DNA from 2 places in the Achromobacter xylosoxidans genome. Region 2 is predicted to be linked to the other one. Evidence: riboswitches for the same ligand, from Rfam matches in the RefSeq annotation. Region 2 holds a riboswitch; the other holds the start of a gene.

Region 1 (3,399 bases), 1.5 Mb from region 2:
TCGATATAGATCCAAGCCCTGAATCGGGGGCGGATCTCACGGAGACATGCATGGCCTATACCCTCCCGCCCCTGCCGTATGCCTACGACGCCCTGGAACCCCACATCGACGCGATGACGATGGAGATCCACTACAGCAAGCACCATCAGACCTACGTCAACAGCCTGAACGCCGCGCTGGAAGGCGCGGGCATCGTCACCAACGAGCCGGTCGAGTCCCTGGTGGCGCGGCTGGAGCAGTTGCCCGAAGCCATACGCGGCGCCGTGCGCAACCATGGCGGCGGCCACGCGAACCACAGCCTGTTCTGGTCGGTCATGTCGCCCGAGGGCGGAGGCGAGCCGGATGGCGCGTTGGCGTCGGCCATTGACTCCGAGCTGGGCGGGCAGGCCGCCTTCCGCGATGCGTTCACCAAGGCCGCGCTGACCCGCTTTGGCAGCGGTTGGGCCTGGCTTTCGGTCACACCGGCCGGCAAGCTGGTGGTGGAAAGCAGCGCCAACCAGGACAGCCCCCTGATGCACGGAAACTCGCCCATTCTGGGGCTGGACGTGTGGGAGCACGCCTACTACCTGAAGTACCAGAACCGCAGGCCCGAGTACATCGGCGCCTTTTACAATGTCGTGAACTGGCCTGAAGTGGCGCGCCGCTACGCGGCGGCCCAGCGCTGAGCGCATCTCTCGCAAGGAGGGCAGCGGCACATGAATACCTTCAGCCGTCATCGCGTGCGGCCGGCGGCCACCAGCATCAGCGTGTGGACCCTGGCCGTATTGGTGGCCTGCCTGGGCCTGCACCAGCTGTGGGTCTATCTGGACGTGCGTGCGCCGCACGTGGGCGATGCCCTTCTGGGCGGACTGGTCGCAGCTGGCGCTACCGCCCTGGGCACCTTGCCCATCCTGTTCGCCCGGACCATCCCCCAGAAAATGCAGGACAGCATGTTCGGCTTCGGCGCCGGCGTGATGCTGGCCGCCAGCGCCTTTTCGCTGGTGGCGCCGGGCATCGCGGCGGGTCGCGACCTGGGTTATGGCCCCTGGGGCGCCGGCTTGACGGTAGGCGCTGCCGTGTTGCTGGGCGCGGCGGTGCTGCTGCTCATGGACCGTACCCTGCCGCACGAGCATTTCATCAAGGGCCGGGAAGGCATCGAGGCGCACCGCCTGCGCCGTACCTGGCTGTTCGTTTTCGCCATCACCCTGCATAACCTGCCGGAGGGCCTGGCCATTGGCGTGGGCTATGCGGGCAACGACGCCATGCGCGGCACCGCGCTGGCCACCGGCATTGCTATCCAGGACATTCCCGAAGGGCTGGTGGTGGCGGTGGCGCTGCTGGCGGCGGGCTACCAGCGCGCGTTTGCCGTGGCGCTGGGCATGCTGTCCGGCCTGGTCGAGCCGCTGGGCGCGGTCCTGGGCGCCGCCGTGGTGGGCTGGTCCGAGCCGCTGCTGCCCTGGGGCCTGGGTTTTGCCGCGGGCGCCATGCTGTTCGTGATCAGCCACGAGATCATCCCCGAATCGCACCGCAAGGGGCATGAGGTCTACGCGACCTGCGGGCTGATGCTGGGTTTCGTGCTGATGATGTTGTTGGACACGGCGCTGGGCTGAGGCCGCCGCAGGCATTCCCTGGCTGCGGCTTTCGTTGTATGCTTGCGCCGCTGTCACGCATGTTGCGGGAGAGAGCGGCCTGTACGTCCGGCCGCCGCCGAAGGCGCAATTCGCCCGGAATCGCTCAGGTAACCCATACCGCCCATGCTTGCCCTGTCCCGGTTTTTTTACCGCGCGGACGCGGCAAAACAGTACTCTGGAGAGACCTGGCGCCGCCCCTGAACTAGGGACATAGCGAGCAGCCCAGGCGCCGAAGGTGCAAACCCGCCATGCGGGGCAACTCTCAGGCAAAAGGACAGAGGGGCGGAAGATTCAGCCGTTGTACAAGTGCACCCCGCTTGGCACCACTGGCATTCCGTAACCCTGGCAACACTGCCGCCCCGGAGTTTCCGCGCATGTCCGCAACCCTCAAACGCACCCCGCTGGCTGAAGAACACATCGCCTCTGGCGCCCGCATGGTCGACTTCGGCGGCTGGGACATGCCGCTGGCCTACGGTTCGCAACTGGAAGAGCACCACGCGGTGCGGCAGGACGCCGGCATGTTCGACGTGTCGCACATGCTGAACGTCGACGTGGCCGGTCCGGACGCGTTCGCCTTCCTGCAGCGTCTGGTCGCCAACGACGTGTCCAAGCTGACCGTGCCCGGCAAGGCGCTGTACAGCTGCATGCTGAACCCGCAAGGCGGCGTGATCGACGACCTGATCATCTATTTCTTCGCCGCCGACGAATGGCGCGTCGTGGTCAATGCCGGCACGGCCGACAAGGACGTCGCCTGGATGCAGCGCGTCAAGCAGGCCGGCCAGTTCGACGTCGCCATCAACCCGCGCCGCGACCTGGCCATGGTGGCCGTGCAAGGCCCGAACGCCCGCGCCAAGGTCTGGGCCGCGCGCCCGGCCTGGCAGGCCGCCAGCGAGCCGCTGACGCCCTTCGTGGCCGCCCGCGTGGGTGACGACACCTTGGTGGCCCGTACCGGCTACACCGGCGAGGACGGTTTTGAAATCGTGCTGCCCGCCGCCGACGTGGTGCAACTGTGGCGCGACCTGGTCGCCCAGGGCGTTCGTCCCTGCGGCCTGGGCGCGCGCGACACGCTGCGCCTGGAAGCCGGCATGAATCTCTACGGCCAGGACATGGACGAGCTGACCCAGCCCGACCAGGCCGGCCTGACCTGGACCGTGTCCCTGAAGAACGCCGAGCGCCGCTTCATCGGCCGCGACGCGCTGGAACAGTTCGCCACGCCCGCCACCTTCATCGGCCTGAAGCTGCAAGAGCGCGGCGTGATGCGCGCGCATATGGCCGTGCGCACCAAGGAAGGCACGGGCGAGCTCACCAGCGGCACCATGTCGCCGACGCTGGGCGTGTCGATCGGCTTTGCCCGCCTGCCGCAAGGCGTCAAGCCGGGCGACACGGTCGAGGTCGACATCCGCGGCAAATGGGTGCCCGCCCTGGCTTGCAAATTGCCGTTCGTGCGTAACGGCAAAGCGGTCGAACACTCGTAAACTCGAAGCTTCGCGCGAGCCGCCGGCCCCTGGGGCGACGGCCGCCCGCGCGAGGCGCGCAACACCATTCATCTACCCGCATTCCCTCAGGAGTTCCCATGAGTCTGCCCACCGATCGCAAGTACACCGAGTCCCATGAATGGGTCAAAGCCGAAGGCGACGTGTTCGTCGTCGGCATCACCGATACCGCCCAGGATCAATTGGGCGACCTGGTCTTCGTTGGCGACGTGAAGGTCGGCGCCAAGCTGAACGCCGGTGAAACCGCTGGCGTGGTCGAATCGGTCAAGGCCGCTTCGGACATCTACGCTCCCGTG
Region 2 (3,399 bases):
CAGCGCCGAAGACATCGACACGGCCGTGCGCCTGGGCTTCGGCCTGCGGTTTTCGGTTCTGGGGCTGCTGGAGTTCATCGACTGGGGCGGCGGCGACATCCTCTACTACGCCTCGCGCTACCTCGCCGATGCCATCGATCCGCGCTTCGCCTCGCCTGCCGTCATCGCCAGCAACATGGAACAAGGGCGCAACGGGCTGCGCGACGGCCAGGGCTTCTATGACTACGCCGGCATGGACGTAAATGCCTACAAGATGGAGCGGCTGGCGCAATTGTGCAAGCGTCTGGAAGTGATGGACCTGTTGCCCCGCCACAACGCGGCAAGGCAGCCGCCCGCGCGATAGCGCGCCGGCCTGCGCGCCTACTTTTCCAATTCGCCCAGGATCCGGTACGCCAGCCGGACCCTGGCCTCGTTCGGATAGTTGCGGTTGGCCAGTATCACGATGCCCAGCTTCTTCGACGGCACGAATGCCACATAGCCGCCGAAGCCGTTGGTCGAACCCGTCTTGTTGATCCACACGGCCTCCTGCGGCGGCAGCGGCGGGTTCAATGCGGTCACGGGCTGGCTCTGGCTGTTGTAGTTGCCGGCATTGGCCGTCAGCAACGCGTCCAGCGTCGCCGGATAGCGCAATTGCTCCCAGGCCAGGTCCTGGGTCATGTCGCCCAGCTGGTAATAGCCGACGTGCGTCTGCGCAATCGCGCCGCGCAGTTCGGCATCCGCGAGGTTCAAGCCCATGTTCGCGTCGACGAAGCGGATCAGGTCGCGCGCGCTGGTCTTCACGCCATAGGCTTCGTCGGCCAGCACGCCCGGATTCACGCGCACGGGCGCATCCTGCTTGTTGTAGCCCTGCGCGTAGTCCGCCATCCTGGCGGCCGGCACGTCGATGTAGGTGCTGGTCAGGCCCAGCTTGGGAAACAGGTCCCGCTCCATGGCCGCCTTGAACGGCCGGTTCAGGCTCTTGGCCGCAACCACGCCCAGCATGCCGATGCTGGGGTTGGCGTAGGTGCGATACGTGCCAGCGGCATGCTCGGGCTTCCAGGCCTTGAGGTAAGCCATCATCTGCGCCTGGTTCGTGACCGCGTCGGGCACCTGCAAGGGAAAGCCGCCGGTCGTGTGCGTCCCCAGGTTGATCAGGCTCAGTTTGGCGAAGTCGCTGCCGGCGAGCTCGGGCAGATACTTGGCCGGGCTGTCGCTCAGCGCCAGGCGGCCGCGCGCCTGTGCGTAGGTTGCCAGGGTTGCCGTGTAGGTCTTGCTGATGGAGCCGATCTCGTACAGCGTGTCGCTGTCGGCCCGCCTGCCGGTTTGCCTGGATGCCACGCCATAGTTGTAGAAATGTTGCGTCCCGTTGCGGGTCACGGCGATCGACATTCCCGCAATGCCATGTTCGCGCATGACGGCCTGGACCGCCTCGTCGACCTTGCTGTCGGTCTCCGCCTGTCCGGCCTGCGCCAGCCCGCAGCCTGCGGCCATCAGCGTAAACAATCCCGTGCGCAGCATGCTGTTCAAGCGCATTCTCGTCATTCCCTGTCGTGTCGGATCGGTGGCGCCGCGACGGCGGCGCGCAAGCATCGTAACGCGGCGCGGCGCCTTATTGGTACTAACCCTTGGTCTCATTTTGGGGGATTTTGGCTATCCTCGCCTCGTCGATCCAAAACCCCGCAGAAGAGACCTGCCCCCGCGGCAGGCGCCGACGGAGCAACCGCCCCGGAAACTCTCAGGCAAACAGGACTGCGCGGTCTAGACAATCTGGAGAGAGGCGCGGATTGCGCCCACCGAAGGGGAACCCGCCGCCGCCTGCGCCGCGGGTGAAGCTCTCAGGTACAGAGACAGATGGGGTGCTGCGGCCGGGTGGCCGCGGCCACTCAATCTGGAGCCATCATGCCCCGCATCGCCATCATTGGCGCCGGTATCACCGGCGTCACGTCCGCCTATGCCCTGAGCAAACTGGGATACCACGTCACCGTCTACGACCGCCAGCGCTATCCGGCCATGGAGACTTCCTACGCCAACGGCGGCCAGTTGTCGGCCAGCAACGCCGAGGTCTGGAACAGCACCGCCACCATCATGAAAGGCCTGCGCTGGCTCGGCCGCCACAACGCGCCGCTGCTGCTCAATCCCCGCTTCAGCTGGCACAAGTACTCCTGGCTGGCGCAGTTCATCGGACAGATCCGCAACTACCGCCGCAACACCATCGAGACCACGCGGCTTGCCATTGCCGCGCGCCAGCACCTGTACGCCATGGCGGAAGAAGAAGGCATAGATTTCGACCTGGAGCGCCGCGGCATCCTGCATATCTACCACGACGCCACCAGCTTCGAGACCGCGCGCCGCGCCAATGCGCTGCTGCAGGAAGGCGGGCTGGAGCGCTACGCGGTGTCGCCCGAGGAAGCGCGCAGCATCGAACCCACGCTGCAAACCCCTTGCCATGGCGGCTTCTACACGCCCTCGGACGCCACCGGCGACATCCACAAGTTCACCAGCGGCCTGGCCCGCGCCTGCGAGCGCCGCGGCGTGCGCTTCGCGCAGGACGCCGACATCCGCAACATCAGCGTGGACGGCGCGCCCTACGTGCTCGACGTCGCGCGCGAGGGCGGCGCGCGCCGCGAGCAGCACGAGGCCGACGCCATCGTCGTCTGCGCCGGCGCCGTCAGCCGGCAGTTCGCCAGGCAGCTGGGCGACACGCTCAACATCTACCCGGTCAAGGGCTATTCCATCAGCGTGCACCTGGACGACGCCGCCAGCCAGGCGGCCGCACCGCACGTCAGCCTGCTGGACGAAGCCGCCAAGATCGTCACCAGCCGCCTCGGCGACCGCTTCCGCGTGGCCGGCACGGCCGAGTTCAACGGCTTCAACATGGACATCCGCGCCGAACGCGTGCAGCCGCTGGTGGACTGGACCCGCAAGCACTTCCCCGGCATCCGAACTTCGCGCGTGGTGCCGTGGTGCGGGCTGCGCCCCATGACCCCGAGCATGATGCCCCGCGTGGGTCCGGGCAGGCGGCCCGGCGTGTTCTACAACACGGGGCATGGGCATCTGGGCTGGACCTTGTCGGCGGCGACGGCGCAGATGCTGGCGGCTAGCGTGAGGGAGGGGGTGGGAGAGGCTTGAGTTGAGGCGAGCAAACCCAGCATTGATGCAACCAGGTTTGCTCGTACCGCTTCGCCTACTTTCTGTCCGAATAATGGGAGAAAAGCCGGCGGATAAGTGAACTCCAGTCTACAGTTGCACCTGTCGGTACTTGCACTGGAGGCCCATGCCGTGAAACGCTCGCATCAAGACCAGGCGATTCCATACTGCAATCGCAGCGGGGATAAGGCGGAAGCCTATGCCCTGCTCAAGCTAATCGATCGAGGCCGGCGCGAAATATCGCAGGGAAACGTCATTCCTGCGGGCCACGTC

What was found. A riboswitch is a leader RNA that binds a small molecule or an ion and turns the genes downstream of it on or off. The one in region 2 is predicted to bind glycine.
Region 1: another riboswitch for glycine. It lies ahead of gcvT (glycine cleavage system aminomethyltransferase GcvT); the one in region 2 lies ahead of IAG39_RS11525 (D-amino acid dehydrogenase).

The regions. Positions count from the first base shown of each region.
Region 1 is NZ_CP061008.1:952,260-955,658, forward strand. Features, by position in the region: gene IAG39_RS04380 (superoxide dismutase) at 51-665, shown strand; gene IAG39_RS04385 (ZIP family metal transporter) at 696-1,589, shown strand; glycine riboswitch at 1,645-1,740, shown strand; glycine riboswitch at 1,776-1,898, shown strand; gene gcvT (glycine cleavage system aminomethyltransferase GcvT) at 1,985-3,085, shown strand; gene gcvH (glycine cleavage system protein GcvH) at 3,184-3,399, shown strand, end outside.
Region 2 is NZ_CP061008.1:2,450,790-2,454,188, reverse strand. Features, by position in the region: gene IAG39_RS11535 (3-hydroxybutyryl-CoA dehydrogenase) at 1-343, shown strand, start outside; gene ampC (class C beta-lactamase) at 361-1,521, opposite strand; glycine riboswitch at 1,650-1,741, shown strand; glycine riboswitch at 1,743-1,834, shown strand; gene IAG39_RS11525 (D-amino acid dehydrogenase) at 1,879-3,108, shown strand; gene IAG39_RS11520 (hypothetical protein) at 3,259-3,399, shown strand, end outside.